4 regions of the Rhodococcus sovatensis genome follow, and region 2 is predicted to be linked to each of the others. Evidence: predicted binding sites of a transcription regulator. Region 2 holds the regulator's gene; each other region holds the start of a gene.
What was found. The regulator LexA, encoded in region 2, represses DNA repair genes until DNA is damaged. The targets are predictions, from matches to a motif close to CGAACANNTGTTCG.

Region 1 (8,060 bases), 2.2 Mb from region 2:
AACTCACCGACGACGAGTTGTTCGGATTGTCCTCGACGCCCATGCGCCGTGGGAGCTTTCGGGTCATCTGTCTGACGCTCATTCACAGTCCGGATCTGGCCGCAGCCATGGAACGGATGTCGGAGACGACGCGAGTGCTGTCGGGGATGCCGCCGATGCTGATCACTCGCGGCGAGAAGTCGACGCGATTGACCATTCCACCTGCGGACAACAGCCACCTACCCGACAGTGCACGGGAAGTGGCAGGCCAACTGCTCACCGACTTCCGGATGGTCCTCGTCCACCGTTTCGCTGCGTGGCTGATCGGTGGCAGGGTGAAACTCCATTCCGTGGAGCTACCGTACGAACTCGGCGATCCCGCAACGGGAAAACTCTACGACCGAATGTTCGGCACCCATGTCACCTACGGTGCGCCTGCAGCGGTGCTCGAATTCGACAACGCTGCGATGCGCGCACCGATAGTTCAGACCGAAGAGACGTTGGCGGACTACCTCCGCGAGTCGCCGAATCTACTGTTCACTGCCCGAGATTACGACAGCACTGCATCGTCGCAGGTTCGTCGGGCATTGGAGCTCGGGCTGCACGGCGGGGCTCCGGGTACCGTCGAGATGGCCGAGATGCTGTCGGTCAGTACTGCGCATCTTCGACGCCTGTTGCGCCAGGAAGGGACGTCGGTCAACCAGATTCGCGAAGAAGTGATGCTGGACGCGGCCGTATCAGGGTTGAGTCGAGGGGATTCCGTCGACGATATCTCCAGCAGACTCGGGTTTTCTGAACCGTCGGCGTTTCGACGGGCGTTCAAACGGTGGACCGGCCGAACGCCGGGTGCCTACCGCTAGACCTCGTAGGGGAACTGATTATCTTCCCTCGTGTACTCGAGCCTCCAGGGGTCCTCGGAACGGCTCAGTAGACGCCACCCGTCGTTCTCGACCTGCTTTTCGATCTCGCGCAGGCTCTGCCGCATGTCGGCCGCCCACTCGTCCCGTGGCGAAAGGAAGCCCCAGGTTCGAGGTACCGGGAACGTTGCGCTGAAGTACCTCGGTTCCTTTCCGACCACTCCGACGAAGCGCATGTACGCAGCACCTGACTGCGAGCTGAGCGTCGCGAGTAGGGCCTTCCACCATTGGCGGGCCCCCACCTCTTCGATTCCGATCACAAGATTCGACGACGTGTCCGGCATGAAGTAAGTGTGCACGCGACGGATGATCGTGGGCCGCGGTCGACGGTCACAGATTGGGGAGTCGAACGACCCTATTGGGCGCCCTCGCCGTTGCCGTTGAGTGATAGACGGATCAGTCATCGACGAGGAGGGGCAATGCAAACAACACACACCAACGCACGGTCACCACGAATCACCAATAGCATCTGGTCGAACATCGCGGCGGTGGCGGCCGCCGTGACCGGAGTTCTCGCGTTCACCGGAGCGATCGGACTCATCGGTGGCGGTACCGACTTGGGCACTGAAGTCCCACAACGCTTGCCGTGGAACAGCATCGTCCTTGCAGGTGTCGCTCTTGCACTCGTGGTGGGAGTGCCGACGACGGCTGCAGCTTTGGCGCTCTGGAGCGCCATTCCTCGGGCGTCCCTGATCACGATGACTGCAGGGGTCCTTCTCATCGTGTGGATCGTCGGGCAAATAGCTGTCATTCGCGAGTTCAGCATTCTGCAGGTCGTGTTCGGCCTGGTGGGCGTGCTACTGGCAGCAGTCGGATGGCATTTGAGTAGAAGCCGAACAACCGAGGATGTCGGGAACGGCTGAGATTCGACAGTTGGAATGCGCCGAGGATTCTCCCGCCCGCTGTCGTCACTCCTAGCTCACACAGAACTCGTTGCCCTCCGGGTCGGTCATCGTGATCCACGTACTCGGGCCGACCTGCCCACGATGCAGAACTGCGGCACCCGCGTCGACCAGTTGTTGCGCGACGGCCTCCCGTTCGTCGCCGACCCGGATATCGAAGTGCAGCCGGTTCTTGACTGTCTTGGACTCCGGCACCGTCTGGAACAACACCCGCGGACTCCCGGGTCTTTCCGGGTCCGTGATGGCAGCTCCCATCTTCCAGACGAGCTGGCCGTCGAATACGAGGGTGTCTTCCTCGCTGGCATGACCGGCCTGAACGAGGCCCTGGATGAAGTCGCTGTCGGACGGCTCGACCTGCCAGTGCAGAGCTGCTGCCCACCACTTCGCCTGCTGGTGAGGATTCTCGCTGTCGATCGCAACCTGAATGTCGTAGCCCATGGGGACACGATAGAACCCGACACCGACATATCGTCGGGAGTCAGCCGACATTCTCCGCTGCGGTGTTCAACGCGGCAGCGACGTCGTCGAGGATGTACGGAATCGTCAGGACCGTGAGCCCACCGAACGCGAAGTTCTTGTCCGCGGTGAACGACTCGGTGGAAGCGGTGCGGCCTCCGGATACGACGGGCTGTTCGGCGACGAGGGGTTCGGCGAGGAACGCGGCGAGCGAGGGCTTGTCGTACGCGACGACGAACATCAGATCGGACGCGATCAGCGGAGCCTGCTCGTAACTCAGTTCGAAGTAGACGGCGTCGTCGTCCTTCTTCGGATCGGCCTCCTGGATCGACTCCTCGTTGACCAAGCCCAGCTGCTCGAGGAATTCGATTCGAACGTCGTGGCTCTTGCTCACCGAGAACACTCCAGGCCCACTCGGGAGCGTGAGGGTGATCGTTTTCCCTTTCAACGCAGGATATTCCGCGGCGACGTCGGCGATCTCCTGCTCGGTCGCGTCCACGAGTGCGGCTGCATCGGACTGCTTGCCGAGAACCTGCCCCGCAATGGTGAGCTGTTCCTCCCACGATGCTGTCCATGGCTGATCCGGGTAGGCGACGACGGGGGCGATCTCCGACAGCGCGTCGAACTCTTCCTGGGTGATGCCCGAGTAGGGAGCAAAGATGACGTCCGGCGCTACCTCCGCGAACTTCTCGACCGGAACCTCACCGGTGCCGTCACCCTCGAACAGAGTCGGCGTTGGGGCACCGAGATCGTCGAGAGTCTGCCTGTCCCAGGTCAGTACGCCCTCCGCGTCGGCGCCGTAGGTCTCCCCCACGAACGAGGGCATCGCCGCCGGAACGACACCGAGCGCGAGCAGGGCGTCCTGGTTGGACCAGCCCCAAGTAGCAATTCGTGTCGGAGCCGACTCGATCGTCGCGCTTCCGAGTGTCGACTCGATGGTGACCGGGAAAGTATCCCCGGAACCCGCTGTACTCGTCGTCGCCGACGCGTCCTCTGCGGGGCCGGAACCGCATCCGACCAATGCGACAGCAGTGGACAGCGCGGCCATCAGCAATGTCGTACGACGCAGCACTGTGGCGTTCTTCATGAGCGGCGACCTCCGGGTTCGGATCGAGACGCGCAAAGGTAGCACATAAACAAGGGTTGCCTACCCTGCATTCAACTACTGGAACATACGTTCGAATGGCGCTAGACTCACCGGCATGAGTATCGAGGTGCAGGGTTCGTTGTTCACCGACGAGGACTCGGACCTCGGACACCTGGGCGCATCGGTCACCCGACGCGAACTCAGCCGCGGCGCCTGGGTGGACGTGCGGCCCGGATGGGCAAGTTCGGTGGACCTGTTCGATCGACTCGTCGGAGACGTCGACTGGCGCGCAGAGCGACGTCAGATGTACGACCGAGTCGTCGATGTTCCACGGCTCGTCAGGTTCTACTCCGAGACCGAACGGTGGCCGAATGCTGCCTTGATCGACGCCAAGACGGCACTCGACGCGCACTACCGCCAAGAACTCGGCGAGGAGTTCGCCACCGCCGGTCTGTGCTACTACCGAAACGGATCCGACAGCGTCGCGTGGCACGGCGACAACATCGGCCGAAGCGCCACCGAAGATACGATGGTGGCCATCGTATCCCTCGGCGCTACAAGGCAATTGATGCTCAGGCCGCGAGGAGGTGGGCCGTCACTCAAGTTCACCCTCGGACACGGAGATCTGATCGTCATGGGCGGTTCGTGTCAGCGAACCTGGGAACATGCCGTTCCCAAGAGCACCCGCGCGACCGGCCCACGCGTGAGCGTGCAGTTCCGGCCGCGCGGAGTACGTTAGGCCCTGCGCCCCTCCACTGCTGCGGCGAGAGCGTCGAGTTGCGTTGCAGTGGTGGACCAGTCGAGGCACGCGTCGGTGATGGACTGCCCGTAGGTGAGCTCGTCCTTGTGCCCGAGGGTCAAGTCCTGGCGACCTGCTTCGATGAAACTCTCGAGCATGACGCCGACGATTCCGTGCTCGCCCGCTGCGATACGCGCGGACAAGTCGGTGACCACGTCGACCTGCTTGTTGTGGTCCTTGCGACTGTTGCCATGGCTGGCGTCGATGACGACACGTTCGGGCAGCGACGACTTCCGCAGCCGGGCGACGGTGTCGGCGACCGAGTCGGCGTCGTAGTTCGGCCCGTCGGTTCCGCCACGCAGGATGACGTGGCAGTCGGGGTTGCCCGTGGTCCGAATCAAGGCCGCCTGGCCGTCGAGATCGGTACCCGGGAACACGTGGCTCGACGCCGCCGCGCGGGTTCCGTCGACCGCGACCTGGACGTCACCCTCGGTCGAGTTCTTGATTCCGACCGGCATCGACAGTGCGCTGCAAAGCTGCCGGTGTACTTGGCTGGCTGCGGTGCGAGCACCGATGGCGCCGTAGCTGACCAGGTCGGCGATGTATTGCGGTGTGATCGGGTCGAGGAACTCGCACCCCACCGGCAGACCGAGCGCGGAGATGTCGACGAGTAGCTGGCGCCCCACGCGCAGCCCCTCGTTGATATCGAACGAGCCGTCGAGGTGAGGGTCGTTGATCAGGCCCTTCCAACCCAGCGTCGTACGCGGCTTCTCGAAGTAGACACGCATGACGATGTGGAGGCGATCGCCCAGCTCGGCGGCCTTCTCCGCGAGCCTGCGCGCGTAGTCCATGGCCGCAGCGGTGTCGTGCACCGAGCATGGTCCGACGATGACGATCAGGCGGTCGTCGCGGCCGTCGAGGATGTCGACGACACCGTCGCGGCCGCGGCGAACTGTCGCGGATACCGCGTCGTCGGCCGCATGTTCACGGCGCAGCAACGACGGCGCCACGAGCGGACTGATGCTGATGGTGCGCTGATCGTCGAGATCTGTGTCCATGGGGGTGATGTCGATAGTCATGAGAAGTTGTCTACTTTCTCAGACCGGCTCTCGCAGAGCTCCACGCGCACGTCGAGCCGGTCTGTATCCGGCTCGTGGGGTGGGGGCTTCAGCGCATGGCGTCGCTGGCTGACCCACCCGGGGCCGGCCTGCTAAACCAAAAATATGCGCGCTGCATGGGCACGACGGTAGCACGCCTTCCCGACCGAGGGCCTCCGGCCCCAGTGGCACGCTCGAGTGTCCGGGAGTGCACTTAACCGTGCCACTATGCCCGGAGGGCATCGTTCAACTTCACCAGCGTCGGCAGCGCCTTTTCCACTGCCCGACGCTCGGCAGCCGACAGCTTCCCGATCTCGGCGGCAAGCACTTCCGCCCGACGGTCCGTTCGACGCGCCCGTCGGGCAGCACGTTCGTCGTTCACCCGCAGCACGACGGCACGCCCGTCCGCCGGATCGGGAAGCCGATCGAGCAAACCCTTGTCGACCAAGGTCCGCACGAGCGTGCTGACCGTGTTCGGGCGAAGCTTCAGACGCGAAGCGATATCGCCGATCCGGCTGTCGGGAAACACTGCGACGGTGCGAACGACCTCTGCCTGAGCGAGAGGCAGCGTCTCGTCGGTACCGGATTCGTCGAGATGCGCACGGAGGACGCGACGAAGATCGAACGCTGCATCGAGCAGACCACGTGCAATGCCTTCGTCCGGGTGGCTCATGACACAGAACTATATCTGTCACAGATATTGTTTATCCATCCCGCGCAGGATAGCGTTCCCTTACCTTCAGCACGATTCCGATTCAAGAGGCCCCGTGAAACGAACATCGATCGTCTTTTCCCTCATCGCCACAGCCGCACTCGTGACCTCGTGCAGTTCCGGAGATGCACCCGCCGACGAATCTGTCACGACGACCACCGTCGAAGCGGTAGCCCAATCCCCCGGGCCCACCGGGATTCCCGACGGCATGGGCTCGCCCGGCGTCGACGACGGCGTATTCCCCCGTACCGTCGGCCACTTCGGAGGCAGCACCGAAATCCCCGCCGAACCGAAGCGTGTAGTCGTCATCGCCACCGGGCAACTCGACGCGGTACTGACACTGGGAGTCGTGCCGACCGGCGTTGCTTACGGCGATGGGGCAGCACTCGTCCCTGACTACATCACTCGAGAATTTCCGCAGTACAGCGACGAACTCGCCGGCTTGGTCGACGTAGGTAGTCGCCAGGCCCCGAATCTCGAAGCGATCGCACAACTGGAACCAGACCTCATTCTTGCCAACAAGGCAGCATCCGAGGACAGCTACGACACGCTGTCCGCTATTGCACCGACCGTACTCACCGAGGGGACGGGCGTGAACTGGAAGCAGGACTTCCTACTCCTGGCAGATGCCCTCGGCCGCACCGAACAAGCGCAGTCGTTCATCGACGACTTCGTCACGCGAGCAAAGGATCTGGGCCAGGAGGTCAGTACCGCCAAGCCGACTGTTTCGTTCGTCCGATTCACCGCCGACCGAGCCCGCGTGTTCGGAGTCCCGTCGTTCGCCGGATACATCGCCTGGGATGCAGGTCTCGCTCGACCCGAAAGCCAGCAGTTCGACAAAACCTCGCAGGACTTCAGCGAAGAAGAGATCCAATTGGCAAACGCCGACTGGGTTTTCGTCGGCAGTCAGACGTCCGAGACAGGCTCGCGCGCCGAGACATACACGACCAATCCACTGTGGACCGGAATGAGCAGCTCGACCGAGGGGCACATCGTGACGGTCGACGACGATCCCTGGTACCTCAACGCGGGCCCGACCGCCGCGACCATCGTGCTCGACGGACTGTCCGAGTCGTTGACGAGCTGACCCCCGGTGCGTGCGCAGTCGCACGCACCGGCTTTCCCAAATAGGTTGCGCACAACTTAAATGTGCACTACTGTTCCTGAGGTGACCAACGAACTCGCACTCGATCGCCAGGTGTGCTTCGCGCTGTACTCCGCATCGCGGGCAACCACCGCGGTGTATCGCCCGATGCTCGAGCGTCTCGGCGTCACCTACCCCCAGTACCTCGTGCTCCTGGTGCTGTGGGAAAAGGACGGGCGCGGTGTCCGCGAGATCTGTGCCGAACTCGAACTCGACACCGGCACACTGTCACCGCTGCTCAAGCGACTCGAAGGACTCGGTTTCATCGAGCGTCGCCGTCTCACATCGGACGAACGCCGGGTCGAAATTCACCTGACGGAGTCCGGAAGCGCACTACGGTCCGAGGCACTCGACATCCCCAGACAGCTCGCTCACAAGACCGGCATGACGGTCGAAGACCTGGAACATCTCCGAGACTCGCTGGTCAAGCTGACCGGCGCGCTACACGACACAGAAGGGCAGTCACTCACATGAAAACCATCTACACCGCCGAAGCACTGGCTACCGGCGAAGGCCGCAACGGCCACGCACGCACCTCCGACGGACGACTCGATCTCGACCTCGCGATCCCCGAGGCAATGGGCGGCAGCGGCCAAGGTACCAATCCCGAGCAGCTCTTCGCCGCCGGCTATGCAGCATGCTTCCATTCGGCACTGCAGCTCGTCGCTCGCCAGGCGAAGGCCGACATCACCGATTCTGCAGTCGGCGCACGTGTCGGCATCGGCCCCAACGATGCCGGCGGTTTCCAGCTCGAGGTCACCCTCGAAGTCACGCTGCCCAATCTCGCTCACGACGAGGCCCAGGCACTTGCCGACCAGGCACACCAGGTGTGCCCGTATTCCAACGCCACCCGCGGCAACATCGACGTCACCGTCACCGTCACCGACGACTAGAAAGAGGTTCCAACTGTGCAAGCCAAGGAAATTCATCTCGCATCGCGCCCCAATGGCGAACCGGTATCGGACAACTTCCGCACCGTCGCCACTGAACTGCCATCCCTGAATGACGGCCAGATTCTGGTGCGGAA
Region 2 (8,060 bases):
TTCGTGGAACCGCCGGACCCACGAAGCATTCGCGACGGAATCGGCTTGCTCGAAGAGCTAGGTGCAGTGAAGCCTGCGACGAAGGACGGCGAATCGGAGCTGACCCCGATCGGGCGGGAGCTCGCGTCGCTTCCCGTCGATCCGCGGATGGCACGGATGCTCGTCGAAGCCAACAACACCGGGGCTCTCGCCGACGCCCTCGTCGTCGTATCGGCCCTGTCCATCCAGGATGTTCGAGAACGTCCCGTCGAGCACCAGCAGGCTGCGGACGAGAAGCACGCCCGGTTCGCCGTCGAGAACTCGGACTTCCTGGCCTACGTAGAGCTGTGGAAGTACCTGCGCGAGCAGCGCAACGACCTCTCGTCCAACCAATTCCGCCGAATGTGTCGCAACGAATATCTGCACTACCTCCGCATTCGCGAATGGCAGGACCTGCACGGTCAGCTCCGCCAGATCACACGCGGATTGGGCTGGACGATTCCGGACTCGCCGACTACGCCGGTCGCGCTGCACCAGGCTCTGCTGTCCGGCTTGCTCTCTCACATCGGGCTGCGAGAGGGAGACAAACGTGAATTTCTCGGAGCCCGTGGGACTCATTTCGCGGTGTTCCCTGGATCCGGACTGTTCAAGAAGCCGCCGCGCTGGGTGATGGCAGCAGAACTGGTCGAGACCGGCCGGCTCTGGGGACGGATGGCAGCCAGAATCGAACCGGAATGGGCGGAACGCCTTGCACCGCATCTGGTCAAGCGCACCTACTCGGAACCTCACTGGTCCGTCAAACGCCAATCGGCCATGGCATACGAACGGGTCACCCTCTACGGCATTCCGCTCGTCACCGGACGGCCCGCGAACTATCACACCATCGACGCCGAAGCCTCGCGTGAACTGTTCATCAGACATGCTCTCGTGCAGGGCGAGTGGAAGACTCAACACCCATTCTTCCACCGCAATCGCGAGTTGCTCGACGACGTCGGCGAGCTCGAGAACCGGGCGCGACGACGCGATATCGTGGTCGACGACGACGCCCTGTTCGACTTCTACGATGCTCGCATCGGCGCGGAGGCAGTGTCGGCGCGCCACTTCGACACTTGGTGGAAGAAGACCAGACGCACCAAGCCCGATCTGCTCGACTTCACGGCGGCCACCGTCGTCAACCCCGATGCCGCGTCGGTACTCGGGGGCGACTACCCCGACGCGTGGCGTCAGGGCGACATCCAGTTCCCGCTCGCCTATCAGTTCGAACCGGGTGCGGCCGCCGACGGTGTGACCGCTCGGATTCCGATCGCGCTCCTCGCCCAAGTTCAACCGGTCGGCTTCGATTGGCTCGTGCCAGGCATGCGATCGGAGCTCGTGTCGACGCTGATCAAGTTGCTACCCAAGGCTCAACGCCGCAACGTCGTCCCTGCACCGGACTTCGCCGCCGCAGCTCTGGCAGCGATGACACCACGCTCCGAACCGGTGACGACCGCGCTGGCCCGCGAACTGTCGCGCCTCGGCTCGTGCCGAATAGACCCGAGCGACTTCGACCTCGACGGACTACCCGCGCACCTGAAGATGACGTTCGTTGCAGTGGACACGGACGGACAAATACTCGGATCAGCCAAGGATCTCGTCGAGCTGCGGAAAGCGCTCGCGCCCAGAGTCACACGCGAGGTGGCCAGCGCAGTCGGCGGCGCCGAACGTGCGCCGGCGTTGGCATGGACCTCGTCGAGCCTCGGCACGCTCGACGAGACAGTCACCAAATCTGTCGGCGGACAGACGGTCACAGGTTATCCGGCACTGGTGAAGGAGAACGGGGGCATCGCAGTACGCGTTCTGAGCACACCTGCCAGTCAACGTGCCGCGATGCGCGACGGCACCCGTGCGCTCCTGCTCCAATCGGCGCCGCGCGGAACGAAAGCTCTGATCGCGGGCATTCCGACCCGTGAGCGTCTGGCGCTGGGACAGAACCCGTACGGCAGCCTCGACGATCTACTCGAGGACTGCCGTGCGAGCGCCGCCGACGAGTCGATGGACGCACATGGCGGACCGGTTCGATCTCCGGAGAAGTTCGCAGCACTGTCCAGAGCCGTCAATGCCGAGATCACCGACCGCACGTCGAGAATCCTTGCCCTCGTTCGACCGATCCTTGTCGAAGCACTCGGGCTACGCGCGATACTGGACACGACGCAGGGTGACGCTGCCGACGATGTGCGCGAGCAACTCGCCGGGCTGGTCTTCGACGGGTTCGTATTCGAATTCGGCTCGGCACACCTTGCGGAAATTCCGCGCTACCTGAACGCCGCATCTGTCCGACTGAACGCCCTACCGAGCAGCGCCGGGCGGGACGATGCAGGCATGGATGTTCTGGACCGGGTGTACGAAGCCTACGACCGGTTGCTGAAATCGCTGCCGGAGTCGCGACTTCACACCAAGCCCGTTCTCGACATCTTCTGGATGATCGAGGAACTGCGAGTCGGGCTGTTCGCCCAGAGCATTCGCACGGCCTACCCGGTCTCGGAGAAACGAGTACTCAAGGCTATCGATGCTGCTGGCCGGAACTGAGCTCGGCGAAACTAGTCGACCGAGGACGACTCGCGGTGCGCACGAAGGTCTTGGATTTCCTTCTCGAAGTCTTCGGCCGAACTGAAGGATCGGTACACCGACGCGAACCTGAGGTATGCGACCTCGTCGAGATCCCGCAACGGACCGAGGATTGCCAAACCCACCTCGTGGCTGGGGATCTCAGCGGAACCTGAGGCGCGAACTGCGTCTTCGACCTGCTGGGACAAAAGGTTCAACGCATCGTTGTCCACGTCGCGGCCCTGGCACGCCCGCCGGACACCTTTGACGACCTTGTCCCGTGAGAAAGGTTCGGTAACGCCGCTACGCTTGACGACTGCAAGCACCGCCGTTTCGACGGTGGTGAATCGGCGGCCGCATTCCGGACACGATCGCCGTCGACGGATTGCCTGCCCCTCGTCGGCTTCACGCGAATCCACCACGCGAGAGTCCGGATGCCTGCAGAACGGGCAATGCATGTGTGCGCCTCCGTCGTAGCCGTCGCACGCTCCCCGATCACTCCCGAGAGGTGCAGGCTTCGAGGATACTCGGAGCGTCACGTAGGCAACTCGATCGCCCAGCAAGCGAGGCGCCTGGCGCGACGGAGCGACCGTCTGAGTTGCCATGAACGTCGACTACGGCAAAGCAGGAACGGTAAGCAGCTGACCCTGTTCGACTGTGTTTACAGCAGGAGTGGATGCCGAGTCGATCGAGGCCGCGCGAAGATTCGCCACTGCGACGAATCCCAGAATCACCAGCGCAGTAACCAGGACGCCTACCACCATTGCTGTCCACGAGATCTTCTCGTCACGGTGTGCCCGGTCCACGCAGGCACCGGACGACCCGTGTGAACCGCCCTGTGGGGCAGCGCCGAGAACGTAGCGCCGACGCTCGTGCGTCGCGCGGCGTCTGTTGCGCACAGGCGCAGCAACCTGGGTGCGGTGATCGGTCAAGAGGCGGTGGTCGGTCAAGAGGCGGTGGTCGGTCAAGATAGTCATCGGAACCTCCGTGGTGTCGAACGCGATCGAACCCGTTATTCGATCAGGCGTTCGATGAACGCTTGTTCGAAGTTCTATCACGCGACTCCGACAAAGTCAGCAGAAAACGCGACACGGATCGAACAGATGTTTGATCACGAGGCATTTTCGGGCTAGATTCGTGTCAGAAACCACACGTCACATCCACCCCACGCGTTCAGGCGGTCGAAATTTTCATCCGCTACACATTGTCGAGACCGCGACGAACGCGCGTACGACCAGGAGGACCCACGAATGAAGGACGAGACCTCGTCAGGGTCGGCGAAGTCGACGACCAAGTCGGCAGGAAAACCGGCCGCTGTCCCGACCGCGAAAGCATTCGAGGGCGAAGGCACCGATATCAACGCCGGCCTGACCGAACGTCAGCGCAAGGTCCTCGAAGTCATTCGGGCGTCGGTCACCGAGCGTGGATATCCACCCAGTATTCGTGAGATCGGCGACGCGGTGGGTCTGACCTCGACCTCGTCGGTCGCACACCAGCTCCGCACGCTGGAACGCAAAGGATTTCTTCGTCGGGATCCGAATCGTCCGCGAGCTGTGGACGTCCGAGGACTCGACGAGGTACAGGCCGACCACGCGGCAGCTGTGGCCGACGGCTCGGCCCCGGACGGAGATCAGCTTCCGACGCCGACCTTCGTACCGGTGTTGGGAAGAATCGCAGCCGGCGGACCGATCCTCGCCGAGGAAGCGGTGGAGGATGTGTTTCCACTCCCCCGCGAGCTCGTCGGGCAGGGTTCGCTGTTTCTGCTCAAAGTCGTCGGCGAGTCGATGATCGACGCAGCGATCTGCGACGGCGATTGGGTGGTCGTCCGGCAGCAGAGCGTAGCCGACAACGGCGACATCGTGGCCGCGATGATCGACGGCGAAGCCACGGTGAAGACCTTCAAGCGCAGCAAGGGCGATGTGTGGCTGATGCCGCACAACCCACTGTTCGAGCCGATTCCGGGCAACGACGCTGCCATTCTCGGCAAAGTCGTAACGGTGATGCGCAAGCTCTGACCCGATACGAGAACGGCCCGCAACCAGAGGAGTTGCGGGCCGTTCTCGTATTGATCGAAGGTTACAGATCGAGTCCTCGACCGATGATCTCCTTCATGATTTCGGTTGTACCGCCGTAGATCGTCTGCACACGAGAATCCATGTACGCCTTGGCGATCGGGTATTCTTTCATGTAGCCGTACCCACCGTGCAACTGCAGGCACCTATCGATGAGCCGGACCTGGTTCTCTGTCGTCCACCATTTCGCCATGGCGGCTTCCTGGACTGTGAGCGTTCCGGCGTTGAGCAGTTCGATGAACTTGTCGACCATGATTCTGGTGGCCGTGGTCTCCGTCGCGAGTTCTGCGAGGACGAACCGTGTGTTCTGGAACTTGCCGATCGACTTTCCGAAAGCCTTACGGTCTCGGCAGTACTGGATCGTCATGTCCAGTGCAGACTCCATCGCTGCCGCGGCGACCACCGCAATCGACAGCCGCTCCTGAGGCAGATTCTGCATCAGGTAGATGAACCCCATGCCCTCGTCGCCGAGTAGGTTCGCAGCAGGAACTCGAACGTCGGTGAAGCTGAGTTCGGCGGTATCTTGCGCTTTCATGCCGATCTTGTCGAGATTGCGACCTCGCTCGAAGCCAGGCATGTCGCGCTCGACGACGAGGAGGCTGAAGCCCTGCGCGCCCTTCTCGGGGTCGGTACATGCGACGACGATGATGAGATCGGCATTGATACCGTTGGTGATGAAAGTCTTGGAGCCGTTGAGGACCCACTCGTCGCCGTCGCGCACCGCACGAGTCTTGATGCCCTGAAGGTCGCTACCGGTGCCAGGTTCCGTCATGGCGATCGCCGTGATCAATTCGCCCGAGCAGAACCCGGGTAGCCATCGCTGCTTCTGCTCGTCGTTCGACAGATCGATCAGGTACGGCGCGACGACGTCGTTGTGAAGTGTGAACCCGATCCCGCTGTACCCGCCGCGGGTAGTTTCCTCGGTGAGGATGGCGTTGTAGCGAAAGTCCTTGACCCCGCCGCCGCCGAACTCCTCTGGCACTGCGGTTCCGAGGAATCCCTGCTTACCTGCTTCGACCCAGACGTCGCGGTCGACGATGTTCTGCTCCTCCCACCGCGCGTGATTCGGAGCGACATGCTGGTCGAGGAATTTGCGGTACGACTCGCGGAAGAGATCGTGCTCCGGTTCGAACAGTGTGCGGTCCACTAGATTCACTCCTTCGATGCTGTCCAGTACGAAAACTGGCATTAGGAGAACCCTACGACCACCCCGCGGACCTGGTCGATGACCGAGCCGTGCGTGATCGGTGACCGAACTAGCGAGCAGTTCGACGGTTCAGGGCGCGCATCACTGGATACCCCACGAGAATTCCGACCGAACCCCAGGCGATTCCGCCGAGTTCGACCGAACCGATCGTCAGCGTCAGGTCGCCGATCCCTGCCACCAACGCGGCAGCGACGACGGTGAGGTTCACCGGATCGGTGAAGTCCACCTTGCTGTCGGTCCAGATACGTACACCCAGCAAGCCGATCAGTCCGTAGAGAACCAGGGTTGCTCCGCCGATGACCCCGTCGGGCACGGTGAATACCAGGGCACCGAACTTCGGCGAGAAGGCCAGCACGATGGCAGTTGCAGCAGCGACCCAGTACGCGGCGGTCGAGTAGACCCTCGTGGCCGCCATGACACCGATGTTCTCGGCGTAGGTGGTCGTACCCGATCCGCCTGCGGCACCGGCGAGTGTCGTCGCCAGACCGTCGGCGATGAGTGCGTCGCCGGCGAGGTCGTCGAGTGACTTGCCGGTCATCGCCGAGACGGCCTTGACGTGACCGACGTTCTCGGCAACGAGGACTATCACCACCGGCAATGCGATGAGTACGACAGACAGTTCGAACGTCGGGCCGCGGAACTCCGGAATCCCGACCCAGGAGGCCGCGCGCATCGCGTCGAGCTTGGCCGGGTCGATCTGTCCGATCACGGCGGCGAAGATCCAACCGAGGATGACGCCGACGAGGATTCCGAGGCGCCCGACCAAACCGGGACCAGCAACGGTCGCCACCACAATCGCGAGCAACGTGACGACTGCAACCAGCGGCTGAGCCTCGAAGGACGAGGTTGCCGCAGGAGCCAGATTGAGTCCGATGAGCACCACGACTGCGCCTGTGACGACGGGCGGCATGACGGCTTCGATGACTCGGCCGCCGGCGAACTTCACGATGAAACCCACAGCTGCGAGCACGATTCCGACGGACATCACAGCGCCGAGCTGTGCTGCCGGACCATCTGCCTGCGCGGCACTCAACGGCGCGATGAACGCGAACGAGGAGCCGAGATAGCTCGGAATTCGGCCGCGCGTAATGATCAGGAAGAGCGCGGTTCCGATGCCCGAGAACAGCAACGTGGTGGTGACCGGGAACCCGGTAACCGTCGGAACGAGCAGGGTCGCACCGAACATCGCGATGACGTGCTGCATACCGATCCCGATGGTGCGCGGCCAAGTCAACCGCTCGTCGGGTGCAACCACTGCGCCCGCAGAGGGCGTTCTACCGTCCCCGTGCAGGGTCCATCCGAAATTTCGACTCACAAGGAAGCGATCCTAGTGCGAAGCCGAATCCGCAATGCAGCCAGTTCGATACAGCAGTCAGTTCAATACAGCAGCAGCGGCAGCACGCGCTGCCGTGGAACTGTCCGTCTTCAATGCGGCGGCCGCAGCGTCGATGCACTGTGCCAGCGTCACCGAGGACAACTTCGCTCCGACATGAGCCACCGCCGCCGAGGCCGCCGACAGGGACGTGACGCCGAGACCGACGAGAACGCACGCCAACAGCGGATCTGCAGCTGCCTCGCCGCATACTCCAACCGGCTTTCCTGCTGCGGCACCCGCCTTGGCGGTGTGAGCGACGAGCGCTATGACGGCGGGTTGCCAAGGATCGGTCAACGATGCGAGCTGCGAGGACATCCGGTCGGCCGCCATCGTGTACTGCGCGAGGTCGTTCGTGCCGATCGACAAGAAGTCGACATGCTCGAGGATGTGCTCGGCGAGAAGCGCCGCGGCTGGAATCTCGATCATGACGCCGGGCTTCAAACCGCGGGCTCGCGCATCGGCGGCGAACGCTGCGGCTTCCGCCGCGGTAGCGATCATGGGCGCCATCACCCATGGAGACGATCCGGTCGCTGCAGCGGCAGCGGCGATGCCGTCGAGCTGGCGGTACAGAATTCCTCTGTCCTGCTCTGCAATTCGGATACCGCGGATCCCCAACGCTGGGTTTGCCTCGTCGGCATGGTTGGCGAACCGAAGCGGCTTGTCCGATCCTGCATCGAGGGTGCGGACGACGACCTTGTGTCCGTCGAATGCCTCGAGAACCTGCCCGTAGATCTCGGCCTGCTCGTCGACGGTCGGCTCGACATCTCGGTCGAGGAAGCACAGTTCGGTGCGGAACAGTCCAATTCCGGCGGCCGCGGTCTTGCGGGCGGCTCGCGCACCGGCA
Region 3 (8,060 bases), 2.8 Mb from region 2:
GTCGAATCAGTGGGCCGTCCAGGAGATGTCGCAGTCATGACCTCACCCGATGCCATGCCCGGGCGCGACCGACTACTCGCCGAGTCCAATCTCAGCTACGGCGACTACCCCGAAACTGTCGCTGCTCGGATACTTCTACGCGTCGGGCTCTACAACCCCGGTCGAACAGCGTCGAAGATTCAGTGCCCGACACTGATTCAGATCATGTCCGACGACGCCGTCACCCCAGCGAAGGTGTCATTGAAGACAGCACAGAAGATCTCCGACGTCACCGTGCACATCCACAAGGGCGGCCATTTCGACCCATATACCCAACCACTCTTCCCGATCGTCGTCGAAGAGCAGTTGGCATTCCTGAAATGGGCAGTGCCGCTGACGCCGTAAACCGTCAGCCGCGCTGCGCGTTTCCGGTCAACGGTACGACGATGCTACTGAGGAATGCTGCGGTGGTCGCGACGACTATGTGACGTTCGGCCGCGTACCCGCTCGCGAACCACGTCATCGCAGTATGGCTGATTCCGCCGACTGCGGCAGCCGCGAGGAGATCGAGGTCTACGTCGCGGCCGGGTGCAAGATCGCGGTCGAATGTGCGGACGTAGTCGAGCATCAGCGAACCGAACTTCTTCATTGCGCTGAGGTACGTCCGTTCGACGCGAGGACTGACCCCGAGCACCTCGATCCAGACCACTCGCGCGAGGTGCGGGTCCTCGACGCACTCGAACAGTGCATCGAGACCCCGTCCGACAATCGCCCCGATATCACTGGTCCCGATATCACCGCCGGAGTCGACGTCCGCCAGTGCGTGGGAAATCGACTCTGTCAGGTGCGCAATGCACTCGCCGTAAACAGCGAGCAGCAGATCTTCGGTCCTGTCGAAATACTGGTAGAAGTGTCGATCGGCGACCTTGGCTTCGCGACACAGACCACGAACCGTTGCCGCTCGATAACCGACACTGCCGAACACCTGCAGTCCGGCATCCAACAGTTGCCTTCGACGCCGCTCGTCGCGATCCTCGGCGCTCTCGCCGCGATACGCCCGTCCGGATGTCTCGGAGTCTGTGGTCATTTCCTGCGACCGTCGAGCTCCGTTGTGAGACGGATGATGTCGGCGTCCCGACCGAGCATCGCATCGGAGATGGGGTTGACGATGCCCCTGAGAAGAGAAAACGGGATCCATCGTCCGGGTACCTGAATACGCGGTGCTCGACGCTCGATCCCCCGCACTACCGCACGTGCGAGCTTATCGGTCGAGATGGGGCGCCGCAGGGGCGTCGGGAATGCCCTGGCGACAAGCGCTGTCGCGATGTCGTCTCCACCGAACGCGACGTCGGCGATTGGCGTCGAGACCCACCCCGGATAGAGAACCCCGGCTGTGGCATCGGTGCCCGCCAATTCGGTTCGCAACGCTCGACCGAGCTGCTCGACAGCAGCTTTCGAGGCTGCGTACGGCGCATTGGCGAGGCCGTTGAGATACGCGTACGTCGACGAGGTCAGCAGGATGTAACCGCCGGATTCGACGACATGTGGCAGTGCAGCTCGCACTGTGTTCCACACCCCGAGGAGGTTGACGCCGATCACTCTCTCGAAGACCCCATCCTCCGCGGAACGAATGGTCGACGCCGTTGCACCACTGGAGATCCCCGCATTCGCCAGTACCACATCAAGTCGACCGAAGGTCCTCAGTGCAGTGGCAACTGCCGCGTCCAATTGCTCTCGCTGCGTTACGTCCGCGTAGGCGATGGCAACTCGGTCGTTCCCCAGCGCCGCAGCAACCCCGTCGAGGTCGGACGAGACGACGTCGACCAGCACGAGAGAGGCCCCGCGGCGATGAAGCGCTGTGGCCACCGCAGCGCCGATCCCTCCGGCCGCACCGGTGATCAGAACGACCTGCCCGGAATGGTCTTTCATGCCGATACCTCTTCCTTCGCGGTCGTGGGTGCCATGTGAATCGTGTGCGCGGCCGGTCGAAACCGCTTGGCCCAACGCCGAAACGTGAAGCTGAATCCCGGAAACATCGCCACGACGTGCCCGGACCGCGACTGGTACCAGCTGTGGCAGCCGCCGTCCTTCCACACCGTGCCCTCCATATCGCGGTGAATCCTGTCGGTGTAGTCCTGTTCCGCAGCGGAGGTGACTTCTACCGCGACAGCACCTGCCGCGCGCACCGCGTCGATGGCTCGCACGATGTACTCCATCTGCGCCTCGATGAGGAAGATCGCGGACGTGTGCCCAATTCCGGTGTTCGGGCCGGTCACGATGAAGAGATTGGGGAATCCCGGAACGGTCGTGCCCAGATAGGCCCGCGGGTAGGGGTTCCAGATGTCCGACAATGCGCGGCCATCGCGTCCGATCACCGGGTAGGAGATGACGCCGTCGGTGGCGTCGTATCCGGTGGACCACACCAGGAGATCGATGTCGACGCGTTCGCCGGAGGTGGTGACGACACCTGTTTCGGTGATCTCGGCAATGCCGTCGTTCTTGTCGTGCAGGGTGACGTTCGGCGCGCCCAACGATGGGTACAGCGTGTCGGACAGAATCACTCGCTTGCAGCCGATGAGGTAGTCGGGAGTGAGCTTCGCTCGCAGGTCCGCGTCCGGCACCTGAGTTGCCAAGTGTTTCAGCGCAGCACGCTGGGCTACTGCCTTCAGAGCGCGTCGTGAATACTTGAAGCCGATGATCCGAGTCTCGAGACTCCAGTAGATCGCGGCGCGCACGAGCCTGCGGATGGGTTCCACGCGCAGCAATCTGCGCTGAAGTGGAGTGAATTCGCGGTCGTTGCGCGGCATCACCCAGTGCGGTGTGCGCTGAAAAACGTGCAGGTGCTTCACGTCAGGCGCGATCGCAGGGATCACCTGCGCTGCGCTTGCCCCACTACCGACGATCGCGACGCGTTGGCCTGCGTGGTCGAAGTCCGTGTCCCAGTCGTTGGTGTGGAACTGAGTGCCCTGGAATCGCTCGCGGCCAGGAAACGGTGGTACGACGGGAGTGCTGAGCGGGCCCGATGCGTTCACCACGAATTTCGCTGCGTAGTCACCGCGCGATGTCGTGATCTTCCAATGGTCTCCGGACCACTCGATTCTCTGAACGTCCGTGTCGGAATGCGTCCGAGCTGGCAGCCCGTTCGACTCGAGTACGTGGTCGGTGTAGCGCTCGAGCTCCTCCCTCTCGGCGAACATCCGCGTCCATTCGAACGGCTCGGACGCTATCGAGTACAGCGGGCTCTGCACGTCCACCGCTGCACCCGGATATCGATTCTGTCGCCAGGTCCCGCCGAGAAACGATCGCCTCTCGAGGATGACCAGATCATCGATGCCTCGATCGAGCAGCGCCTTCGCTGCGCATTGACCACCGAAGCCGCTCCCGATGATCACTACCGAATGTACGTGCATCCCCTGCCCCTCCCGCCAACACGCGACAACCGATGACGCGCGTCATCACATCTAAAGTGATGACGCGTGATTCCGCAATGGCCGGGCGACTCACGGCTGTCGCACGACCGTCTCCTACGGTTCGGGGTCCTCGGGTTCCTGATACAGGTATTCCTGCGGATGGTGATAGTGGTTGACGAGCCCTCTACGATCCGGGTCGACAGCCTCCGGTGGATGCCACTGGGTTCGCCCCGGCTGCGGATGATCAGGGCCCGTGGTGGTCGTCGCCCAGTCGTTCGGCCCGTCGCCGACGAGCGGATGATGCGTATCGCATCCGAACGTCAGCGAATCGACATCGGTATCGCCGCCACGCGCCCAATCGGTCACGTGATGAGCCTGAGACCACACCGCAGGCCGAGTACAACCCGGAAAGCTACACCCGCGATCGCGAGCGGTCAGCACGATCCGCTGATCAGCAGATGCAATACGTTTGGAGCGGCCCAAATACAGGGCCCGTCCGTCGTCGTCGAAGATCGCCAGGTAGTGACGAGCATGCGCGGCCATGCGAATCGCATCCCGAATAGCCACCAGAGACCCAGTGCCGGTCACCGCATGCCCGGACGCGGTTTCGAGTTCCTTCGCCGTCATCGTGATGATCGCAGTGACCGGCAACCCGCGATGCTGCCCAAGCGTGCCGGAGGCAAGCATCTGGCGCAGAATCACCTTGAACGCATCATGATTCCGCTGCCCCTGACTGCGTGCATCCCGGCCCGCTCGACGCCCGTCATCCTCGATAGTCCGGGAACGGGCTTCACTGTCATCGGACTCGCTGCCGCCAGACCCACCACCGCCAGACCCACCACCGCCGGACCCACCACCGCCGGACCCATCGCCGCCGGGACCGCCGAACAAGGTGGGATCGCTGTCTGTTTCATCCCCCGGTCCGGACTCCTCGTCACTGCCACCAGGTTCGTCACTGCCACCGGACTCGTCGCTGCCACCAGGCTCGTCGCTGCCACCAGGCTCGTCGCTGCCACCGGGCTCGTCGCTGCCACCGGGTTCGTCACTGCCACCAGGTTCGTCGACCACAGGCTTCGGCTCGTCGGGGTTGCAGTTGCCGGGCTTGGCCAGTTTGGCCAGGAGCGGCTCGAGATACGCCCGGCACTCCGCGTCGATGACGAAGCTGCCCTTGCTCAGCCCGTCGGAGTCCTGAGGCCCGAGCCGGAAGTAGCACTTGCTCGACGGATCCTTGTCATCGAGCGTCCCGTCCGGATCCAACAGCGCATGCAGACGTGCTGCAGCAACGCGAAGCTGCTCGGGCGTCACCTCTTTCGCAAGATTCCCCAGCAGAATCTCGGACTGGACTTTCGACTCGTGATCGACAGCCGAAGGCAACTTCGTGAAGAACTTGTCGATGACCTTCGCATGCGCAGCATCGATCTCGCCGCTACCATGCGCATCCGCGGTCGTCGGGTATTCCGGATCGAGCTTCTCCCCGGTCATCGCCCGACGCCGCGAAAGCTTCGCAGCAATCTTGATGCGCTTACCCGCCACATATGGATCGACGCGTAGCAAACACCCCAGTCGCGCAGGGTTGCTCCTCTCCGGCAACACCGCCAACCCGTCGCTGTCTATCAATTCGGTCAGCCATGTGTGCGAGGTGCCGTACATCGCCCGCGACAACGTTTCCATTCGAACCATCAACGCACGCCGATCAGCATCGACGAGCAGGCTCGAATCAACGGCTGCAACAGATTTCCACGCGGCTTCCATCGATTCGACTGCACCGCACAGGATCTGATCGGAAATCGCGAGCACACCACGTGCACTCGCGACCCCTACGTCGTCGGCTACACCGGCGACACCCTCCCCCGAAAGCATGCTCCAAGAATACCCCGAAAACCACAATATGTCGAACATCTGTTCGAACACGCGTACATCAGTAGGCTCAGAGGGCGGCTCTCGCATCCTTCAAGGACCTCTACCCCGACTCATGCATCTGACCCGACGCGATCGAAGGCGCATCTCAGCTATCCGGCGCAGGCGGCTACCCGGAAGGCAACGAGTTCTGCGCCTTCACACGCTGAGAAGCTCGAAAACGCCAGTCAGACGCCTTCGGTCAGATCCCGGACCTCCGCGTACCGCTCACGGATTTCCGGATTCGGGTCGGCTTCGAAGGTGCGGGCACGCGCCGACGCCCACTGCGGCGGCTCAGGTGTGCCCGCCAGTGCCCAGGCCGCTTGGCGCGCTGCACCGTCGGCGACGTACTCGCCCGGCTCGGGGACGACGATGGGTACGCCGAGGATCGCCGGGGCGAGTTCGCACAGCGCTGCCGACTGGGCGCCGCCGCCGATGAGCAGGACCCTGCGCGTGTCGACCCCCGCGGTCCGGAGCGCGTCGATGCCGTCGGCCAAGCCGCACAGCAAGCCCTCCAACGCGGCGCGCGCTAGATGGCCTGGCGTCGAATTACCAAGGCGCAGACCGTGAAGTGCACCGGATGCGTCGGGACGATTCGGGGTCCGTTCACCTTCGAAGTACGGAATCAGTACGAGACCTTCGCTCGGAGTCGACAGCGCGAGCCGGGACAGTCCGTCGTGATCGACGCCCAACAACGACGCCGTCGCGTCGAGAACACGCGCAGCATTCAACGTGCACACCAAAGGAAGCTGCCGACCTGTCGCGTCGGCGAACCCTGCAATGATTCCCGACGGGTCGGCCGCGGCGATATCGGTGACGGCCGAGACAACACCGGATGTGCCGACCGAGACGACCACATCGCCGACCTTCGCGGCCAAACCGAGTGCAGCTGCGGCATTGTCACCGGTTCCCGGTCCGATCACAGCGCCGGACGCTGTTTCGCCGATCCGGTCGTACGGCCCCGCAACGCGTGGCAAGCGCGGCCTACGCCCACGCATACCCAGCTCCAGCAGATCCTCGCGGTAGGCGTCGGTCCGGGCCGAGTAGTAGCCGGTGCCGCTGGCGTCGCCGCGGTCGGTAGCCAACGAGTCGAGCCCTGCCGCGCCGCCGAGTTGCCAACTGAGCCAGTCGTGCGGGAGGCAAACCGCCGCGGTGCGATCAGCGTTCTCGGGTTCGTGGTCAGCGAGCCACCGGAGCTTGGCGACGGTGATCGCCGCGACCGGGACGACGCCCACTGCATCTGCCCATGCTTGGCCTCCCCCGAACTCCTCGACGAGATCCGCTCCGGACGACGCAGATCGCGTGTCGTTCCACAGCAATGCCGGCCGAACGACCTCACCGGACTCGTCGAGACAGATCATCCCGTGCTGCTGAGCACCGACGGCAACCGCGTCGACGTCGTCGAGACCACCTGCTTCGTCGAGAGCGGTCTCGAGCGCGGCCTTCCACACCGCTGGACCGATCTCGGTACCGTCGGGATGACGTGCCCGTCCACGCCGCACGACTTCGCCCGAATCAGCATCTCGGACAAACACTTTGCACGACTGGGTGGACGAGTCGATTCCTGCTACGAGAGCCAAGACTTCCATCCTTCACGGTGAGGGGATTTCTTTCACGACCCTACAGTCGTACGCGCTACTCGTTCGGAACTTCGGCTCGGTCGAATCGGATCTCCCCGGCCCGGAATCTCGCCATGACCGAGGGCGTGGACGCGCTATGGACTACGTTCATGCAATGCGTGACTCCGAGGACTCCGACGCCTTTCGCCTGTCCGTGGCGAAAGCAGCCCTCGACCTGTTCGCAGTGAACGGCTACGAGGCCACCTCGGTCGACGACATAGCCGAAGCGTCGGGAATCTCGCGCAGGACGTTCTTTCGTCAGTTTCGCGGTAAGGACGACGTCATCTTCGCCGACCACGAAATCCTGCTGGAGCAGACTGCATCGTTTCTGGAACGCCCGCACAAGGATCCTTGGATAGCCGTCTGCGAAGCAGCCCAACTGGTATTCGAGCGATTTTCCGGCTGGAAGGAACAGTCTCGGCTGCGGTATCAGGTCGTGCACGAGAACCCGGCGCTGCGCGACCGCGAAATCGTCACGGTCTTTCGGTACGACCGGTTGTTCGTCGACTACCTTCGCCAAGCCCTACCCACGCACTCCCACCTGGAGATTCTGCAGTTCTCGGCGTCGGTCACGGCGACGCACAACTACATACTGAGGCGAATGATTCGGGACGGCGTCCCGACCAGTGCGAGCGACCTTCAAGAGGCACTCGGCAAGGTCCGAGCCGGATTCGACACCGGATCCGAGCAGGTCGTCGTCGCTGTCTTCCCCCGCGGCACCTCGCGTACGGCGATCGCCGACGCCCTCGCCGAACACTGGGACTAGCCGAGACCGAGGATGCTGGCACTCGGTGCCACCTATCCTTGTCTTCAACGCGCCACCTCGGTACCATCAAGAAATCTGTGGCACTCAGTGCCGCGCAGCCCATAGCCCGAGGAGAGTGGCAGCATGGCCGGAAATCCGGATTTCGATCTCTTTCGCCTGCCGGAAGAGCACGATGAACTACGCGCGGCCATTCGCGCGCTCGCCGAGAAGGAGATCGCTCCGTACGCCAAGGCGGTCGACGAGGACGCACGCTTCCCCGACGAGGCACTGTCTGCACTCAACAGTTCCGGTTTCAACGCCATCCACGTTCCCGAGGCATACGACGGCCAAGGTGCCGACTCGGTAGCCACCTGCATCGTCATCGAGGAAGTTGCCCGCGTCTGCGGCTCG
Region 4 (8,060 bases), 540 kb from region 2:
TTCGTAATCGTGAAGGCGATCGGTGGACCTGTACAAGGATCGACGTATCGACCGGCCGGCGTTGTTGACGAGCATGTCCACGTGACCATGTTCGCTCACAATGGCTTTCACTGTCTGTTCGACCGATTCGTTGTCGGTCACATCGCACGGATATCCGTGTGCGTCACCACCGTCGGAACGAATTTCCGCCACGACGGTCTCGAGCTGTTCAGCGCCACGAGCGAGCAGGATGACAGTGGCGCCCTTGCGGGCCGCTGACTCGGCGCTGGCCTTGCCGATACCCGACGACCCGCCGGTGATGACGATGTGGCGCCCCACCAGAGGCCCGCGAGGATCACGACGGCGTGCTCGGTTCGGGTCGAGATGCTTCTGCCAATGTCGCCACAGGGTGTCTGCGTACGTTGCGAGTGGGGGTGGAGTTATGCCGCTGCCGCTCAACGCATTCTGGGTTGTAACCGAGTCGAAAGTGGTCGGCAGAGTCAGATGATCGAGCATGACCGGCGGCACCCCGAACCGCGACAGCAGCGCGTTGCGGCCATTGCGAAGAGCTCCCCGACGCGGGGCGACGACCGGTGCAGCGATCGCGCCGGGAATTCCGACAACCTTTGCTTTCGACCCCGCAGCAGCACTGAATGCGCTGTAGACCTCGCGCATCGATTGCGGCTCAGGGTTGACCAGATGAAAAACACGCTGTCCCAGCGGGTTCCGGTGGATCAACTCGACAATGGCGGCCGCGACGTAGTCGACTGGAACCAGGTTGGTGGATCCGATGTCGGGAACTGTGATGGGAAGCGTAGACGGAAGTTTGGCCAGTTCGGCGAAGAACGGGAAGAAGAAATACGGGCCGTCGATCTTGTCGATCGCCCCGGTTTCCGAGTGGCCCAGTATTGCCGACGGCCGGTAGACCCGCCAGTCGGTCGCCGACTCGCGAACGATCTCTTCGGACTCGAACTTGGTCCGGTGATATGCCGTCGGGAAACCTTGCCCATTGTCGAAATCGTTCTCGGTGAACGTTCCGGAGTAGTCCCCGGCGACGGCGATCGAGGAGATGTGGTGGAGCCTCGCGCCAGTGCGAACCGCGAGCTCGACGACGGCTCGGGTGCCATCGACATTGGTTGTCGCTTGTTCGTCTCCGGCGGTCATGTCGTAGATGGCGCCGAGGTGGACGATGTGATCGACAGCGCGAGGTGTTTCCCTCAGCCCGAGGCCGGGTTCGGTGAGATCTCCGACGAGCGGGTGGATCCGATCCTTGCCGGCGAGTGCTGCGGCCTGCTGTTCGAGCTTGGCGATCGACTGTTGCCGAACCAGGACGTGGACCTCTGCATCCGGATCGCGCTCCAGTAGAAGAGGGATCACGTTCTGGCCGAGGAAGCCCGTACCGCCGGTAACGATGTAGTTCGCCATATCCGCCAACTTACTCCAAAGTAAGTTGTGAGGCTAGGCCTCGTGAGGTGACCGAAAGAGACATTCGCTGCGATTCGTGGTGTGGTCGGCCTGAACGCGCAGGTTTCTGCGGGTGCGCAGGTTGCAGCGGCATGCAAGGTGCGCGTTCGCTGGAAGGTGCGCGTTGGGCCCCGGTGTGACCGAAACAGACATTCGCTCACTCCGCGATCGGCTCCCGGGGTGACCGAAACAGACTGTCGGTCACCCCGGGGGCCCAACTAATGCCCGATCCCGACCTTCGCGTGCACCTTTTTCATCCAGGCGGGAGCCCACCAATTCGCCTCGCCCATGAGTTTCACCAGCGACGGAACCAGCAGCATTCTGATGATGGTGGCGTCGATGATCAGTGCGAGGATCATGCCGACACCGAGGAACCGCATGATCGACAGGTTGGAGATAGTGAACGCGCCGGTGACGATGATGAGGATCAGGGCAGCGGCTGTCACGATGCGTCCAGTGCGTTGAGCGCCGATGATCACCGCTTCCTCGGTCGTCGCTCCTGCAGTTCGTGCTTCGACCATTCGCGACATCAGGAAGACTTCGTAGTCGGTGGACAGTCCGAAGACGACCGCAAGGATGAGGACGACGAACGTCGCTTCTAGTGGTGCGGGTGTGACTCCGAGTAGGTCGGCACCGTGACCCTCCTGGAATATCCAGGTCAGGATGCCGAAGGTGGCGCCGAGGCTCAAACCGGCCATGAGTACGGCCTTGATCGGAAGCACGATCGAGCCGAATGCCAGAAACAGCAGGATCAGTGTCGAGATCACCATGATCGCGACCATCGCGGGCAACCACTTGGCGATTGCGGCGTTTCCGTCGTCGACGAGCGCACGGTTTCCGCCGACGAGAATCTCGGTGTCGTCGGGAGGCATCATCTGGCGTAGGCCCGCGACTGCTGCGCTGGTCGACTGCTCTTCGGTTTCGCCTTCACCCGGTTCGCCGTAGGTCGCCTGGAGGACCACGAAATCCTCTGTCGATCCGGAGAATTCGACGCGTGCGATGCCGTCGACCTCTTCGGCCTGCCGGGTGACGTCGGCGATGGGAGAGCCCTGCGGCTTCTGGCCGTTTAGGCCGCGCAGAACGACGGTGGCCCCTTCGCCGGTGGACGGAAATTCGGTGTTCAACGTCTCGACTGCTACGCGAGCAGGATCGTCCTTGGGGAGTGCGGTGTAGTCGACCTGACCCAGAGTCACCGTGAGGATCGGCGACGAGAGAACGAGCAGTGCAGCGACGATGACGGCGACGACTCCCGGTTTGCGCATGACCCCGGTGACGACGCCTCCCCAGAACTTCTGTGCACGTGCTTCGCCGCGGTGGGAGGCAGTCTTGCTCCAGGTCAGGGAGTTGATGCGAGGGCCGAGGATAGCGAGAAGTGCTGGAACGGCCGTCAGTGACAGAATTGCGGCCCCCATGACCGCGGCCATCGCGCCGAATCCGAGTGATTTGACGACCGGTTGCGGGAACACGAGCATGCCTGCGAATGCGCAGATCAGCAGCAGCCCAGAGAAGATGATCGTCCGGCCCGCGGTGAGGACCGTGCGGATCGCTGCATCAGCCGGTTCGGCTCCTCCGCGCATTTCCTCACGGAACCGGCTGACGATGAACAGGCCGTAGTCGATCGCCAAACCGAGTCCGAGGAGCGATGCGACGTTGAGGGAGAACGAATTCACTTCTGTGAACGACGTCAGCACACGCAAGATGGCAAGTGCGCTGAGGATGCTGAGGATTCCGACGAACACCGGTACCGCTGCTGCGACAATGCCACCGAAGATGATGATCAGCAACACGAGAGTGATCGGGATGGCGATGGCTTCGGAACGCACCAGGTCGTTCTGAAGAGTGGTGCTGAACGAGATGCCTACGACCGATCCGCCGGCGAATTGCGATGTGACGTTCGGGACTTCCAATTGCGGTAGAAGCTGGTCGAACGTGGCGAAGGTGACCCCGGAGCCGGCGCCGAGAGTGACGGTCGCGAGCGCCTTGGTGCGGTCTTCGGAGACGAGGTACTGCTGCGCGGCTGCGTTTGCCGTCCAGTAGGACGTCACGTTCTCGACGGTGTAGTTGCGCTGGAATTCGTCGAGCACCGCGGTGACGTCGGGGGCGATGTCGTCGATCGTCTTGCCTTCGGGTGCTGTGTAGATGGCCACGATGTCCGAAGTCTGTTGTCCGAGGTTCGCAACGAGCGTGGATACCTCGGCTGCTTCGCTGCTGGGGTCGATGTAGCCGCCGTCGCTGAGTCTGTCGAACACCCCGAGGCCCCATATGCCGCCGAGCGCAACGACCACGACGACGACGGTGAGTACCCATCGTTTGCGAGAAACGACGAACGAAGCCCAACGTGTCACGTACTTCTCCGGCTCTCTCGATTGCCACTGCCTTGATTGTCACTGCGATCCTGAGCGAGCCTATCGGCTTCGGCGTCGATTGATTTGTGTCGGTGCCGTGCGCTCTAATGGGAACACACGTTCGAATGATGCCTTCCCCGCCATTCGCTCGAGCACACGTTCGCGCATCACACGTTCGCGCACAGCACAGCGCCCTCGTGCGTATCCGCACACTGGCAACGAAGGGGTTCGACAATGGGTTGGAACGACGGTCCGCCGACCTGGTCGGAGATGGAACGGGTCCTGTCGGGGCGTCCCAAGCGGTCCACACCCGACATCGTCGGCGACGGAGGAGACAGTCCGGCGTGGTCGCGTAAACGCGAGGTGTACGAAGGGAACGTGACGCGGTCGGCGGCTGCAACCACGCCGTACGCGGAACTGCACGCACACTCGGCCTTCAGCTTTCTCGACGGTGCCAGCCAACCCGAGGCGATGGTCGAGGAGGCGGTGCGCCTGGGGCTCGAGTCGATAGCGATCACCGATCACGACGGCTTCTACGGTGTCGTGAGATTCGCAGAAGCGGCCAAGGCTCTCGGTATCGGCACTGTCTTCGGTTCCGAATTGTCGTTGGGGACGGCGAAGTCGAGAGCGGGCGAAGTGGATCCGGACGGAGTGCATCTGTTGGTTCTTGCGCGCGGGCAGGAGGGATACCGCAGACTGTCACGCGAAATTGCGACTGCACACCTGGCGGGTGGGGTCAAAGGCAAGCCCCAGTACGACATCGATGCTCTTTCGGCAGCAGCGGGTGGGCATTGGCAGATTCTCACCGGCTGTCGAAAAGGTCATGTTCGACGCGCCTTACAGGACGGTGGACCTGACGCTGTGGATGCTGCTTTGCGAGACCTGGTCGACAGGTTCGGCGCAGGTCGAGTAACCGTCGAACTCACGCGTCATGGTGTGCCGGAGGACGATGAGCGCAACGACGCGCTGTTCGAGGCGGCAGCGCGGTGCTCTCTTCCTGTCGTCGCCACTACCGCGGCGCATTACGCGACGCCGGACAGTCGACGTCTGGCGATGGCGATGGCAGCAGTGCGTGCACGTAGCAGCCTGGATGATGCCTCCGGATGGTTGCCCCCCACCGGGGGGACGCATCTGCGTTCGGGCGAGGAGATGGCCGGATTGTTTCGGCACTACCCCGGTGTCGTGCGTACTGCGGCAGAACTCGGACGGGAGTGCGCGTTCGATCTTCGGTTGATCGCCCCGCAGCTTCCGCCGTTCGATGTGCCTGTCGGTCATACCGAGATCAGCTATCTCCGTATGCTCACGCTCGATGGTGCCTCACGCAGATACGGCACAGCCACCGAGCATCCGTCGGCCTATGCGCAGATCGACTACGAGCTCGACATCATCGAGCGGTTGAACTTTCCTGGGTACTTCCTTGTCGTCCATGACATTGTCGCGTTCTGTAAGAACAGTGACATCCTGTGTCAGGGAAGAGGATCGGCTGCGAACTCGGCGGTGTGCTATGCCATCGGAATTACCAATGTAGATCCCGTGGCGAACAAACTCCTCTTCGAGCGGTTTCTGGCACCCGAGCGCGATGGGCCTCCGGACATCGATGTCGACATCGAATCGGACAGGCGCGAAGAGGCGATTCAGCACGTGTACGAGAAGTATGGCCGTTCGCACGCTGCGCAGGTCGCGAACGTGATCACGTATCGGGGTAAGTCCTCGGTACGTGACATGGCGCGCGCGCTCGGCTTCTCGCAGGGCCAGCAGGATGCCTGGAGTAAACAGGTCACCCGCTGGTCCAACATCGGCGACCAGGAGGGGAGCGACATACCGAAACCCGTTCTCGATCTGGCGCGGCAGATCGAGGGCTTCCCGCGGCACCTCGGGATCCACTCGGGTGGAATGGTGATCTGCGATCGTCCTATTGCCGACGTGTGCCCGGTCGAATGGGCGACGATGGCGGATCGCAGCGTAGTGCAGTGGGACAAGGACGACTGTGCTGCAGTGGGTTTGGTCAAGTTCGACATGCTCGGTCTCGGTATGCTGTCGGCTCTGCATTACATGATCGATCTGGTTGGCGAGCACAAAGGGGTTCGGATCGATTTGGCGGACATAGACCTGGGAGAGAAGGCCGTCTACGACATGTTGCAGCGCGCCGATTCGATCGGCGTGTTCCAAGTCGAGTCGCGTGCACAAATGGCGACATTGCCGCGCCTCAAGCCGACCGAGTTCTACGACTTGGTCGTCGAGGTTGCTCTGATCAGACCGGGACCCATCCAAGGCGGTTCGGTTCATCCGTACATCAAACGCCGCAACGGACTCGAGCCCGTCACGTTCGATCATCCGTCGCTGAAGAAGGCCCTCGATCGCACGCTCGGAGTACCGCTCTTTCAAGAACAACTCATGCAGATGGCGATCGATGTCGCGGGTTTCAGCGCTGCCGATGCGGATCAATTGCGTCGCGCCATGGGGTCGAAGCGTTCCCCGGAGAAGATGAACGAGCTGCGAGGCAGGTTCTACGATGGTATGCGGGAGTTGCACGGAATCATCGGTGCTGCTGCAGATCGCATCTACGAAAAGTTGTCGGCATTCGCGAATTTCGGTTTCCCCGAGAGCCATTCGCAGAGCTTTGCATCTCTCGTGTTCTACTCGTCCTGGTTCAAACTGCATCATCCCGCAGCGTTCTGCGCCGGGCTCCTGCGAGCTCAGCCGATGGGGTTCTATTCTCCGCAGTCCTTGGTGGCCGACGCGCGGCGCCACGGAGTCCAGATCCACGGACCCGATGTCAACGCCAGTTCCTGGTATGCAGACCTCACCGGGGGAGGGCTCGAGATTCGGATGGGGTTGGCAGATGTGCGGAATATCGGCCAGGAGCTCGCCGAACGTATCGTCGAGTCACGTATCCTCGACGGGCCGTACCAGTCGTTCGTGGACCTCACCGGCAGGGTCGAGCTGTCCACGGCGCAGGCCGAATCTCTGGCAACTGCAGGCGCTCTCGGTTGCTTCGGGATCACTCGTCGGGAAGCACTGTGGGCGGCCGGTGCCGCCGCAGGGGAACGTCCACATCTGCTTCCTGGCCTCGGGGCATCGACGCGGGCGCCGGTGTTACCCGGCATGAGTGATCTGGATCTGGCATCGGCCGATGTCTGGGCAACGGGGGTGTCGCCCACGTCGTATCCGACTCAGTTCTTTCGCGAACAACTCGACCGGTTGGGAGTTCTTCCTGCGAATCGTCTGCTGCAGGTTCGAGACGGCGACCGGGTTCTCGTCGGTGGAGCAGTGACTCATCGTCAACGACCTGCGACAGCAGGCGGCGTCACCTTCATCAACCTGGAGGACGAGACGGGAATGGTCAACGTCGTGTGCTCGGTGGGATTGTGGGCGAAGTATCGAAAGTTGGCGCTCACAGCTCCAGCCCTGCTCATTCGCGGCAAGGTGCAGAACGCAGAGGGTGCAGCAACCGTCGTCGCGGACCATCTGCAGCTCATGGATCTGAGGGTGCATTCGAAGTCTCGCGACTTCAGGTGAACACGCACCAGGCACACTGGAGACGTGAACCTTCTCCTGCTCGCCGACACACACGTGCCGAAGCGAGCGCGTGCCCTATCCGAACAGGTCTGGGCCGCTGTCGACGCCGCCGACGTCGTGATTCACGCACGCGACTGGGTGGATGTTGCATTGTTCGAGGAGTTGCAGACCCGCGCGACGCGATTGATCGCATGCTGGGGCAACAACGACGGCGACGAGCTCCGAGCACGTATGCCCGAACGCGCCGACGTCACCCTCGATGGTGTGAAGATTGCCGTTGTCCACGAGACAGGTGCCGCCGTGGGCCGCGAGAAGCGGATGGCTGCACAGTATCCGGACGTCGACGTGCTGGTGTTCGGGCACAGTCATATTCCGTGGGACAGCGTTACCGACAACGGACTGCGACTCCTCAACCCCGGTTCTCCGACGGATCGCCGCAGACAGCCATTTTGCACGTACATGACAGCGGTGATCGAGCGCGGGGAATTGCACGGCGTCGAGATCCACCGGCTTCCGGCGCGGTAAGTCTCGAAGCCCACCCGTGTTCACTGGTCACGTGCGTGCGGTAGGGGAGTTGTCTCGGGCCTGGTCGACGAGATCGTGGACGAGTCGGATGATGACGTCCATGTCCGTCATGACACCGGTCCGCACCGCATCCTGTTCGGCGGGGCTCAGGGGCGGCGGGGAATCGGAGTCGAAGGACATGACCATGTCGATCTTCGCTCGCAATCTCTGCAACGGTTCCATCAGTTC

Region 1: WDS16_RS00715 (alpha-ketoglutarate-dependent dioxygenase AlkB) is a predicted target of LexA. The motif match lies at 3,422-3,435, and genes of this name have one in related genera.
Region 3: WDS16_RS24000 (HNH endonuclease signature motif containing protein) is a predicted target of LexA. The motif match lies at 5,282-5,295, and genes of this name have one in related genera.
Region 4: WDS16_RS13560 (error-prone DNA polymerase) is a predicted target of LexA. The motif match lies at 3,899-3,912, and genes of this name have one in related genera.

Annotation. Positions count from the first base shown of each region.
Region 1 is NZ_CP147846.1:172,080-180,139, reverse strand. Features, by position in the region: gene WDS16_RS00740 (AraC family transcriptional regulator) at 1-839, shown strand, start outside; gene WDS16_RS00735 (hypothetical protein) at 836-1,195, opposite strand; gene WDS16_RS00730 (hypothetical protein) at 1,316-1,759, shown strand; gene WDS16_RS00725 (VOC family protein) at 1,811-2,236, opposite strand; gene WDS16_RS00720 (ABC transporter substrate-binding protein) at 2,277-3,341, opposite strand; gene WDS16_RS00715 (alpha-ketoglutarate-dependent dioxygenase AlkB) at 3,457-4,080, shown strand; gene WDS16_RS00710 (3-deoxy-7-phosphoheptulonate synthase) at 4,077-5,159, opposite strand; gene WDS16_RS00705 (MarR family winged helix-turn-helix transcriptional regulator) at 5,404-5,850, opposite strand; gene WDS16_RS00700 (iron-siderophore ABC transporter substrate-binding protein) at 5,945-6,976, shown strand; gene WDS16_RS00695 (MarR family transcriptional regulator) at 7,058-7,507, shown strand; gene WDS16_RS00690 (organic hydroperoxide resistance protein) at 7,504-7,926, shown strand; gene WDS16_RS00685 (NADP-dependent oxidoreductase) at 7,942-8,060, shown strand, end outside.
Region 2 is NZ_CP147846.1:2,356,615-2,364,674, forward strand. Features, by position in the region: gene hrpA (ATP-dependent RNA helicase HrpA) at 1-2,544, shown strand, start outside; gene nrdR (transcriptional regulator NrdR) at 2,556-3,020, opposite strand; gene WDS16_RS10980 (hypothetical protein) at 3,177-3,539, opposite strand; gene lexA (transcriptional repressor LexA) at 3,813-4,577, shown strand; gene WDS16_RS10990 (acyl-CoA dehydrogenase family protein) at 4,639-5,781, opposite strand; gene WDS16_RS10995 (uracil-xanthine permease family protein) at 5,891-7,156, opposite strand; gene ptsP (phosphoenolpyruvate--protein phosphotransferase) at 7,214-8,060, opposite strand, start outside.
Region 3 is NZ_CP147846.1:5,145,007-5,153,066, reverse strand. Features, by position in the region: gene WDS16_RS24020 (alpha/beta hydrolase) at 1-384, shown strand, start outside; gene WDS16_RS24015 (TetR/AcrR family transcriptional regulator) at 389-1,066, opposite strand; gene WDS16_RS24010 (SDR family NAD(P)-dependent oxidoreductase) at 1,063-1,908, opposite strand; gene WDS16_RS24005 (NAD(P)/FAD-dependent oxidoreductase) at 1,905-3,389, opposite strand; gene WDS16_RS24000 (HNH endonuclease signature motif containing protein) at 3,504-5,249, opposite strand; gene WDS16_RS23995 (FGGY-family carbohydrate kinase) at 5,474-6,865, opposite strand; gene WDS16_RS23990 (TetR family transcriptional regulator) at 7,020-7,670, shown strand; gene WDS16_RS23985 (acyl-CoA dehydrogenase) at 7,794-8,060, shown strand, end outside.
Region 4 is NZ_CP147846.1:2,897,152-2,905,211, reverse strand. Features, by position in the region: gene WDS16_RS13570 (SDR family oxidoreductase) at 1-1,404, opposite strand, end outside; gene WDS16_RS13565 (MMPL family transporter) at 1,662-3,788, opposite strand; gene WDS16_RS13560 (error-prone DNA polymerase) at 4,023-7,307, shown strand; gene WDS16_RS13555 (metallophosphoesterase) at 7,332-7,832, shown strand; gene WDS16_RS13550 (HAMP domain-containing protein) at 7,860-8,060, opposite strand, start outside.